DNA from 2 places in the Pseudomonas sp. NPDC079086 genome. Region 1 is predicted to be linked to the other one. Evidence: predicted binding sites of a transcription regulator. Region 1 holds the regulator's gene; the other holds the start of a gene.

Region 1 (4,368 bases):
CGGTGACCCTGGTCGATCCGGGTCAGTCGCTGACCCAGGCCCTGGCTCCGCTGGCGCGCAAGCGAGTGGTGCTGATCGATACTGCCGGCCTGCCCGCCAACGACCCAGCCCTGCGTATGCAGCTGGAAACCCTGGCCAGCCGTGGCGTCAACGCAAAAAATTATCTAGTAATGGCCGCCACCAGCCAGGGCCAAGTGCTGAAAGCCGCCTACCATAGTTATAAGCGCTGCGGCTTGTCTGGTTGCATCCTGACCAAAGCAGATGAAGCCACCAGCCTGGGTGAGGTTTTAGGACTGGCTATTAGCCAGCGTCTACCGGTAGCCTATCTCACTGATGGGCCACGCATTCCCGATGACTTGCAGATTCCCCGCAGTCATCAGTTGGTGAGCCGAGCCGTAGGGCTGCAGGCGACCCAAGATCCAAGCGAGGATACGATGGCGGAGATGTTTGCCGGCCTTTACCAGCAACCTGCACGACGCGTCAGTTAAGTGGCAGGTTGTTGGAATTGAAACGTGCTTAGCCGACCAAGTGGCTCCAGTCGAAGTTAGACAAGGTGTTAGAAAACATGGGTATGCATCCCGTACAGGTGATTGCGGTGACCGGCGGCAAAGGTGGCGTCGGTAAGACCAACGTCTCGGTGAACCTGGCGTTGGCCCTGGCTGATCTCGGCCGCCGGGTAATGCTGATGGACGCCGACTTGGGCTTGGCCAACGTCGATGTGCTGCTTGGCCTAAGCGCTAAACGCACCCTGGAAGACGTCATCAGCGGCGAGTGTGAACTGCGTGATGTGTTGCTGCAGGGGCCTGGCGGCATTCGTATCGTGCCAGCAGCGTCTGGCATTCAGAGCATGGTGCAGCTATCGCCCATGCAGCATGCCGGGCTGATCCAGGCCTTCAGTGATATCAGCGACAACCTCGATGTGCTGATTATCGACACCGCCGCCGGTATTGGTGATGGTGTCGTCAGCTTCGTGCGCGCGGCCCAGGAAGTGTTGGTGGTGGTGTGCGATGAGCCCACGTCGATTACCGACGCCTACGCGCTGATCAAGCTGCTCAACCGCGACCACGGCATGAATCGTTTTCGCGTATTGGCCAATATGGCCCACAGCCCGCAGGAAGGTCGCAACCTCTTTGCTAAGCTGACTAAAGTGACTGATCGCTTTCTCGATGTTGCCCTGCAGTATGTAGGTGCAGTGCCTTACGACGAGTCAGTACGCAAGGCCGTGCAGAAGCAGCGCGCGGTCTACGAAGCCTTCCCGCGCTCGAAGTGCGCGCTGGCGTTCAAGGCGATAGCCCAGAAAGTCGACGCCTGGCCGTTACCGGCTAACCCGCGCGGTCATTTGGAGTTTTTCGTTGAGCGTCTGGTGCAGCAACCGATCGCGGACACGGCCATATGACAGCAGCCTCTGGACTTCGTATGTATAGCAAGGCGCAGGCGCAGGACTCCCAGCACCAGTTGATCGAGCGCTACGCGCCCCTAGTCAAACGCATTGCCTATCACCTGTTGGCCCGTCTGCCGGCCAATGTGCAGGTCGACGACTTGATCCAGGCCGGTATGATCGGTCTGCTCGAAGCGTCAAAAAAATACGACTCCAGCAAAGGCGCCAGTTTCGAGACATTCGCCGGTATTCGCATTCGTGGTTCGATGCTCGATGAGGTGCGCAAAGGTGACTGGGCGCCACGCTCGGTGCATCGCAATAGCCGCATGGTCAGTGATGCGATTAGAAAAATTGAGGCTAGAACTGGCAGAGACGCTAAAGATCAAGAGGTTGCGGCCGAACTCCAATTGAGTCTCGAGGATTACTACGGCATTCTTGGCGACACTTTAGGCAGCCGCCTGTTCAGTTTCGACGACCTGTTGCAGGACGGCGAGCACGGCGGGCTGGGTGAAGACGCTGGCAGCAACCACCTCGAACCTTCTCGTGATCTGGAAGATGAACGCTTTCAGGCGGCCTTGGCAGATGCTATTGCCAACCTGCCGGAGCGCGAGCGTCTAGTGTTAGCGCTATATTACGATGAAGAATTGAATCTTAAAGAGATCGGCGAGGTGTTGGGGGTTAGCGAATCACGTGTAAGCCAACTACACAGTCAGTGTGCCGCTCGTTTACGCGCTCGTCTGGGCGAGTGGCGCGCACATTGAGTTGCATTTGCTAACGCTGGGCCGGTTTCACGATTAAAAGCGCATACAGGTTGCTGGGTGCGTTTGGGACTGTACGGAGGTCGACTTGGACAAGAACATGAAAATCCTCATCGTTGATGACTTTTCAACGATGCGACGGATCATCAAGAACCTCCTGCGTGACTTGGGGTTCACCAACACAGCGGAAGCCGATGATGGCGTCACCGCGCTGCCCATGCTCCAGAGCGGCAGTTTCGATTTTCTGGTGACTGACTGGAACATGCCCGGTATGACGGGTATCGACCTGCTGCGTGCGGTTCGCGCAGATGAACGCCTGAAAACGCTACCGGTGTTGATGGTTACTGCAGAAGCCAAGCGCGATCAGATCATCGAAGCAGCCCAGGCTGGGGTTAACGGTTATGTAGTTAAACCGTTCACCGCCCAAGTGCTGAAAGAGAAGATCGAGAAAATCTTCGAGCGGGTCAACGGCTGATGTCTGCCATGAGGGTGCTATGGAACATAAAGATTCCGTTCAGGGTGACCTTGAGTCGACCCTGAAACACAACGCTCGCCAACTGGTAGATAGCCTGGAACAAGGCAACTTTGGTGAAGCGGTACAGCTGATACATGAGCTCAACAAGGCGCGTGACCGTGGTCTGTATCACGAAGTCGGCAAGCTGACGCGTGAGCTGCACAACGCCATCGTCAATTTCCAGCTCGACCCCCATATGCCGCATGCCACGGAGGTTTCGCAAATAACCGATGCCACTGAACGGCTGAATTACGTGGTGACGATGACCGAAAAAGCGGCCAATCGCACCATGGATCTGGTTGAGCAGAGTGCCCCATTGGTTAATGACCTCAGTAGTGAGGCACATAGCCTGAGCGCTGATTGGGGGCGCTTTATGCGCCGCGAGATGAGCGCCGATGGCTTCCGTGAGTTGGCCAAGCGTGTTGAGCTGTTTCTAGCTAGTAGCGAGCGTGATGGCGCCAAGATATCCGGGCACCTCAACGACATTCTGCTGGCTCAGGACTACCAGGACCTTACAGGGCAGGTGATCAAGCGTGTAACGCAGCTGGTTACCGAAGTGGAAAGCAACCTGCTGAAACTGGTGCTGATGGCCAGTCAGGTGGACCAATTTGCCGGCATTGAGCACAACCACGAGTTGCTCCGCGCCGAACAAGAAAAACAAAAAGAGCCTTCGCGTGGTGAAGGTCCGCAGATTCATGCCGATAAGCGTGAAGACGTCGCATCCAATCAGGATGATGTCGACGACCTGCTTTCCAGCCTGGGATTTTAGGAGCACGTCTTATGAGCTTCGGCGCCGATGAAGAAATCCTCCAGGACTTCCTGGTAGAGGCCGGCGAGATTCTTGAACTACTGTCCGAGCAGCTCGTAGAGCTGGAAAGTCGCCCGGATGACATGAATCTGCTCAACGCTATCTTTCGCGGGTTTCATACCGTCAAAGGTGGTGCCGGTTTTCTCCAGCTCAATGAGCTGGTGGAATGCTGCCATATCGCAGAAAACGTCTTCGACATCCTGCGTAAGGGTGAGCGGCGCGTCGACTCCGCGTTGATGGATGTGGTGCTGGAAGCACTGGATGCCGTCAACAGCATGTTTACCGAGGTGCGTGAGCGTACCGATCTAACCCCCGCCACCCCTGAGCTGCTGGCCGCCTTAGCCCGTTTGGCTGAGCCGGCTGGCGCAGAAGACACTGTGTCGGCTGAAGCGCACGTTGAGCCTGAACCTGAACCTGAAGTTGCTGAGACCGCAGGCGATATCACGGACAGTGAGTTCGAGCATTTGCTGGGCGCCTTGGATGAATCTCCGGCGCAAGTTCCGAGCGCTGCTAGCAGTGATGAAATTACTGATGATGAATTCGAGTCATTGCTCGATCAGCTGCATGGCAAAGGCCAGTTTGTGGCCCCTGATGTTGCACCTGCACCTGCTCCGGCCAAGCCAGTAGCGGCGTCTGGCGATGAAATCACCGATGATGAATTCGAGTCGCTGCTCGATCAGTTGCATGGTAAGGGTCAGTTTGTTCCGCCACCTGTATCGGCACCCGCCGCGCCAGCGGCCAAGTCTGAGCCTGCAGCACCCCCGAGCGGTGATATCACCGACGACGAGTTCGAAGCACTGCTTGATCAGCTGCATGGCAAAGGCAAGTTTGTTGAGCCTGAGGCGATCAAGCCTGCAGCAGTTCCGGCAGCTCCAGTAGCTAAGCCTGCGGAGCCTGCAAAGGTCGCTGC
Region 2 (4,368 bases), on a different contig from region 1:
ACTCGTTGTAAGGAGCTGTAGATGATTCGCTCACCCCTCACGCTCGCCCTGCTCAGCCTCACGCTCACCGCCTGCAGCCCAAGCGACCCGCAGCAGCAGGTCAGCCGCGCGCTTACCGATGGCGTGTTGCTGCCGATCTACAGCGCCTGGAGCGAAGCCGACCGGCAACTGGCTGCCAGCGGCCAGGCCTTCTGCGCAGGTCAGCAGAACCTCGTCGAAGCCCGCCAGGCCTTTGCCAGCGCGCAGAGCGCCTGGGCCGCAGTGCAGCCGGCGGCCTTCGGCCCGCTGGCGGAAGGTAACCGCGCCTGGCAGGTGCAGTTCTGGCCGGACAAGAAGAATCTGGTAGCACGTCAGGTTGAAGCGCTGATCAACAGCAAGCCCGAGTTGACCCCGGCCGATCTGGATAAATCCAGCGTCGTTGTGCAAGGCCTGACCGCCTATGAATACCTGCTGTTCGACTCAGCCATCGACCTGAGCGTCGCCGAACAGAAAACCCGCTATTGCCCGTTGATCGTCGCCATCGGCCAGCACCAGCAAGTGCTCGCCGCCGATGTGCTGAGCCAGTGGCAAGCCAAGGATGGCATGGCCGCGCTGCTCAAGAGCTTCCCCAACGCGCGCTACGCCGAAGCCCCCGAAGCGGTGGCCGAACTGCTGCGCACTCAGGTCAGCGCCATCGACGGGCTGAAGAAGAAACTTGGCACGCCACTCGGTCGCCAGAGCAAAGGCCAGCCGCAACCCTATCAAGCCGAAGCCTGGCGCAGCAAAGCCAGCCTGGCCAATCTCGCCGCCAGCCTGGCCAGTGCCGAACGTATCTGGCTGGGCGCTGAACAGGATGGCATTCAGGCGCTACTCAACAGTGATCACGCCGAGCTGAAACAGCGCATCAATGCCGCCTACAGCGACACCCGTCAGCGCCTCGCTGCCGCGCAGCGTCCGCTCGGCGAACTGCTGAGCGACGAAGCCGGTCGCACTGAGCTGAACGCCCTGTATGACAGCCTGAATGCCTTGCACCGGTTGCATGAGTCAGAGCTGGCAAAAACCCTGGGCATCCAACTGGGCTTTAACGCCCATGACGGTGACTGAGCCATGCAGATGAAGCGCCGAACCTTTCTTGGTCTTACTGGCACGGCATTGGCCGCGAGCGCTCTGGGCGGCTGGACGCTGATGCACAGTGGCGCGCAGCCGCTGCTGTTGTCGGCGCGCAACGACAGCGCCGGCAAGCACTTTGCGGTGGGCTACCGGCTGGATGGGAGCCAGGCGTTTGCCACCCAGGTCAGCGAGCGCTGCCACGATGTTATCGGCCACCCGTTTTTGCCGATGGCACTGTTTGTCGGCCGCCGCCCGAGCACCCAGAGCTATCTGATCGACACCCGCGACGGTCGCCTGCTGCAGACCCTGAACTCACCCAAGCAGCGCCACTTCTACGGCCATGCGGTGTTCCACAAGGACGGCGAATGGCTGTATGCCACCGAAAACGACACCTCCGATCCCGGCCGCGGCGTACTCGGTGTCTATCGCCTGCAAGGTGAACAGTTATTGCGCAGCAGCGAACTGTCGACCCACGGCATCGGGCCGCACCAGCTGCTCTGGCTGCCAGACGGTGAAACCCTGGCGGTGGCCAACGGCGGCATCCGCACCGAGGCCGACAGCCGGGTGGAAATGAACCTTGATGCCATGCAATCCAGCCTGGTGCTGCTGCGCCGCGACGGCAGCCTGATCAGCAAGGAGCAGCTGCCAGAGCGGATGAACAGCGTGCGCCATATGGCCGTGGCCAGCGACGGCACCCTGGTGACCGGTCAGCAATATATGGGCGAAATAAGCGATGTGGTGCCGCTACTCGCGATCAAACGCCCTGGCCAGCCCTTCCAACACTTCCCGGTGGCCGATGCGCAGCGCCAGCTGATGAGCCAGTACACCGCCAGCGTGGCAATCCATAGCGAGCTGCGCCTGCTGGCGTTGACCGCACCGCGTGGCAACCGAGTGTTTATCTGGGACCTGGACAGCACCGAACTACGTCTGGATGCGCCCCTGGCGGACTGCGCCGGTGTCGGCGCGGTGGCCGACGGTTTTGTAGTCAGCAGCGGCGTCGGCCGTTGTCGTCTATACGACTGCCGCAGCGCCCAGATCAGCAACCAGCCACTGCAACTCCCTGCTGGCCTGTGGGACAACCACCTGCGCCTGGTCTAAACGCCCGCCTCTGAATTTGTAACACGCCTGCGGCACGCTAAAGAACGCTGCCGCAGAGCCGATCTATACTCCTAGCTAGCCGCTGCTTCCAGGCACTCCGGCCCAGCCGATACCAGTCGATAGGGATCTTCGCAGTTAGGGCGCGTTTGGCGTCACTGGCATCCCGCCTTCCATACTCAGGGGTATCACTTATGTTTCTGCAAAAATCCTTGCGCGCGCAAATCCTCGCCCTGCTCGGTGGCAGCCTCGCATTGATTCTAGTCACGGCACTGGCCTGTTTCAGCTTCCTGTCCAGCGGCATGCAGGCCTATCGCGGCCTGCTGGAAGGCCCACTGGAGGCCTCGACACTGATCGACTCGACCAACCTGAACTTCAAGACCCAGGTTCAGGAGTGGAAAAACGTCCTGCTACGTGGCAGCGACAAAGCCCAACTGGACAAATACTGGGGCCAGTTTGAAGCGCAGGAGCGCAAGGTCCAGGACTTACTGGGCAAATTGAGCGACCTGGCGGGTGCTGACCGCGCCCTGAAAACCAAGGTCGATGCGCTGCGCAGCGAACACCAAACACTCGGCGCCAACTACCGCAAAGGTCGCGATGCCTTTGTCGCTGCCGGAGGTGACGCCGCTGTCGGCGACAAGGCAGTCTCCGGCATCGACCGCAACACCGCCCAGCAATTGGAGGCACTGTCCAGCGAGCTGCACACGCAGAGCCTGGAGCAGGCCAGCATGATCAATGCCTCGGCCGACCGCACCATCACCTACGGCACCCTGCTGATGCTCGGCGCCACCGTGGTGATCGCACTGCTCAGCATTTGGCTGATCAACCGCAACCTGATCAACCCTATTCGCGAGCTGATTGATCATATTGCTCAGCTCAGCAAGGGCAACTTCGATAAGCACGTCGATGCCACCCGTCAAGACGAGCTGGGTAACCTGGCAGTAGCGGCTAATATCCTGCGCGACTTCCTCTCAGACACTTTCACCCGCCTGAAGCGCAGCACCGCTGACCTGGACACCGCCAGTGGCGAGCTCAACTCCATCGCCACGCTAATGGCCCAGGGCACTCGCGAACAGTTCTCGCGCACCGACCAGGTCGCTACCGCCATGCACGAAATGTCCGCCACCGCTCAGGAAGTGGCGCGCCATGCGGCTGAAGCAGCAAATGCCGCCGATGACGCCGACAGCGCCGCACGCCAGGGCGAGACCGTGATGCAGGCGACCATCAAGACCATCACCGATATCCGTGGCGAAATTAGCAATACCTCCGAGGTCATCCGCCGACTGGAAGCGGACAGCGGGCGCATCGGCAAGGTGCTGGAAGTGATTCGTGGCATTGCCGAACAAACCAACCTGCTCGCCCTCAACGCCGCCATCGAAGCCGCACGCGCCGGCGAACAGGGCCGCGGTTTTGCCGTAGTGGCCGACGAAGTACGCACGCTGGCGCAGCGTACGGCCGAATCCACCGCAGAAATCCACCAGATCATCGACACCGTGCAAACCGGGGCGGTCAATGCCGTACGTGCGATTGAAAGCGGCCAGCAACGCAGCGAGGAAGGCGTGACCCAAGTGACCGAGGCCGGCGCCACACTGCAACTGATCACCAGTGCAGTGGAAGCCATCCGCGACATGAATCGGCAGATTGCCACCGCTGCTGAAGAACAAACCTCTGTGGCTGAGGACATCTCACGCAACCTCACCGAAATCACCGCGATTGCCACGGCCAACCAGGAGAATGTGCAGCGCACCGAAACCGCCGGACAGAATTTGCATAACCTGTCCGGGCAACTCAGTGAGGTGACTCAGCGCCTCAGCGCCTGACCCAACAAGCAGTAATAAAAATGCCAGCAAATGCTGGCATTTTTATTAGAAAGCGCTTGATCAATAAGCCAACTTTTGCACAACTTTTCCGTGTGAATGCGAATCTTTGACAGGCCTTTACGCGAGGTCTACTGTGCCCCTCTTGCCTATTCCCAGGCTACTCAACCGCCTTGCCAAGGAACCGGAATATGTTGCTCCGCCGCATGCTATTTATGCTCGGCGCGGTACTCGTCGTGGTACTCGCCCTCGCCGCCTACAAAGGCTTCTCCATCTACCAACAAGTGCAGATGTTCTCAGCGCCGCAGCCGGCCATCAGCGTCGATGCCGCGACGGCAGCAGAACGCCCGTGGCAGGGTCGCCTGCC

The links. Region 1 encodes FliA, which starts transcription of late flagellar genes. Its sites were predicted from a motif close to CTAAAGTTTNNNNNNNNNNNGCCGNTAA; they were not measured.
Positions count from the first base shown of each region.
Region 2: a site for FliA is predicted at 2,225-2,252, ahead of ACIGEK_RS07870 (methyl-accepting chemotaxis protein). Genes of this name have one in related genera too.

Region 1 covers NZ_JBITTY010000002.1:967,782-972,149, reverse strand. Annotated here, with positions in the region: gene flhF (flagellar biosynthesis protein FlhF) at 1-488, shown strand, start outside; gene fleN (flagellar synthesis regulator FleN) at 566-1,396, shown strand; gene fliA (RNA polymerase sigma factor FliA) at 1,393-2,139, shown strand; gene ACIGEK_RS14250 (chemotaxis response regulator CheY) at 2,237-2,611, shown strand; gene ACIGEK_RS14245 (protein phosphatase CheZ) at 2,631-3,419, shown strand; gene ACIGEK_RS14240 (chemotaxis protein CheA) at 3,431-4,368, shown strand, end outside.
Region 2 covers NZ_JBITTY010000001.1:1,682,871-1,687,238, reverse strand. Annotated here, with positions in the region: gene ACIGEK_RS07885 (di-heme oxidoredictase family protein) at 1-11, shown strand, start outside; gene ACIGEK_RS07880 (imelysin family protein) at 22-1,083, shown strand; gene ACIGEK_RS07875 (DUF1513 domain-containing protein) at 1,093-2,187, shown strand; gene ACIGEK_RS07870 (methyl-accepting chemotaxis protein) at 2,379-4,004, shown strand; gene ACIGEK_RS07865 (efflux RND transporter periplasmic adaptor subunit) at 4,193-4,368, shown strand, end outside.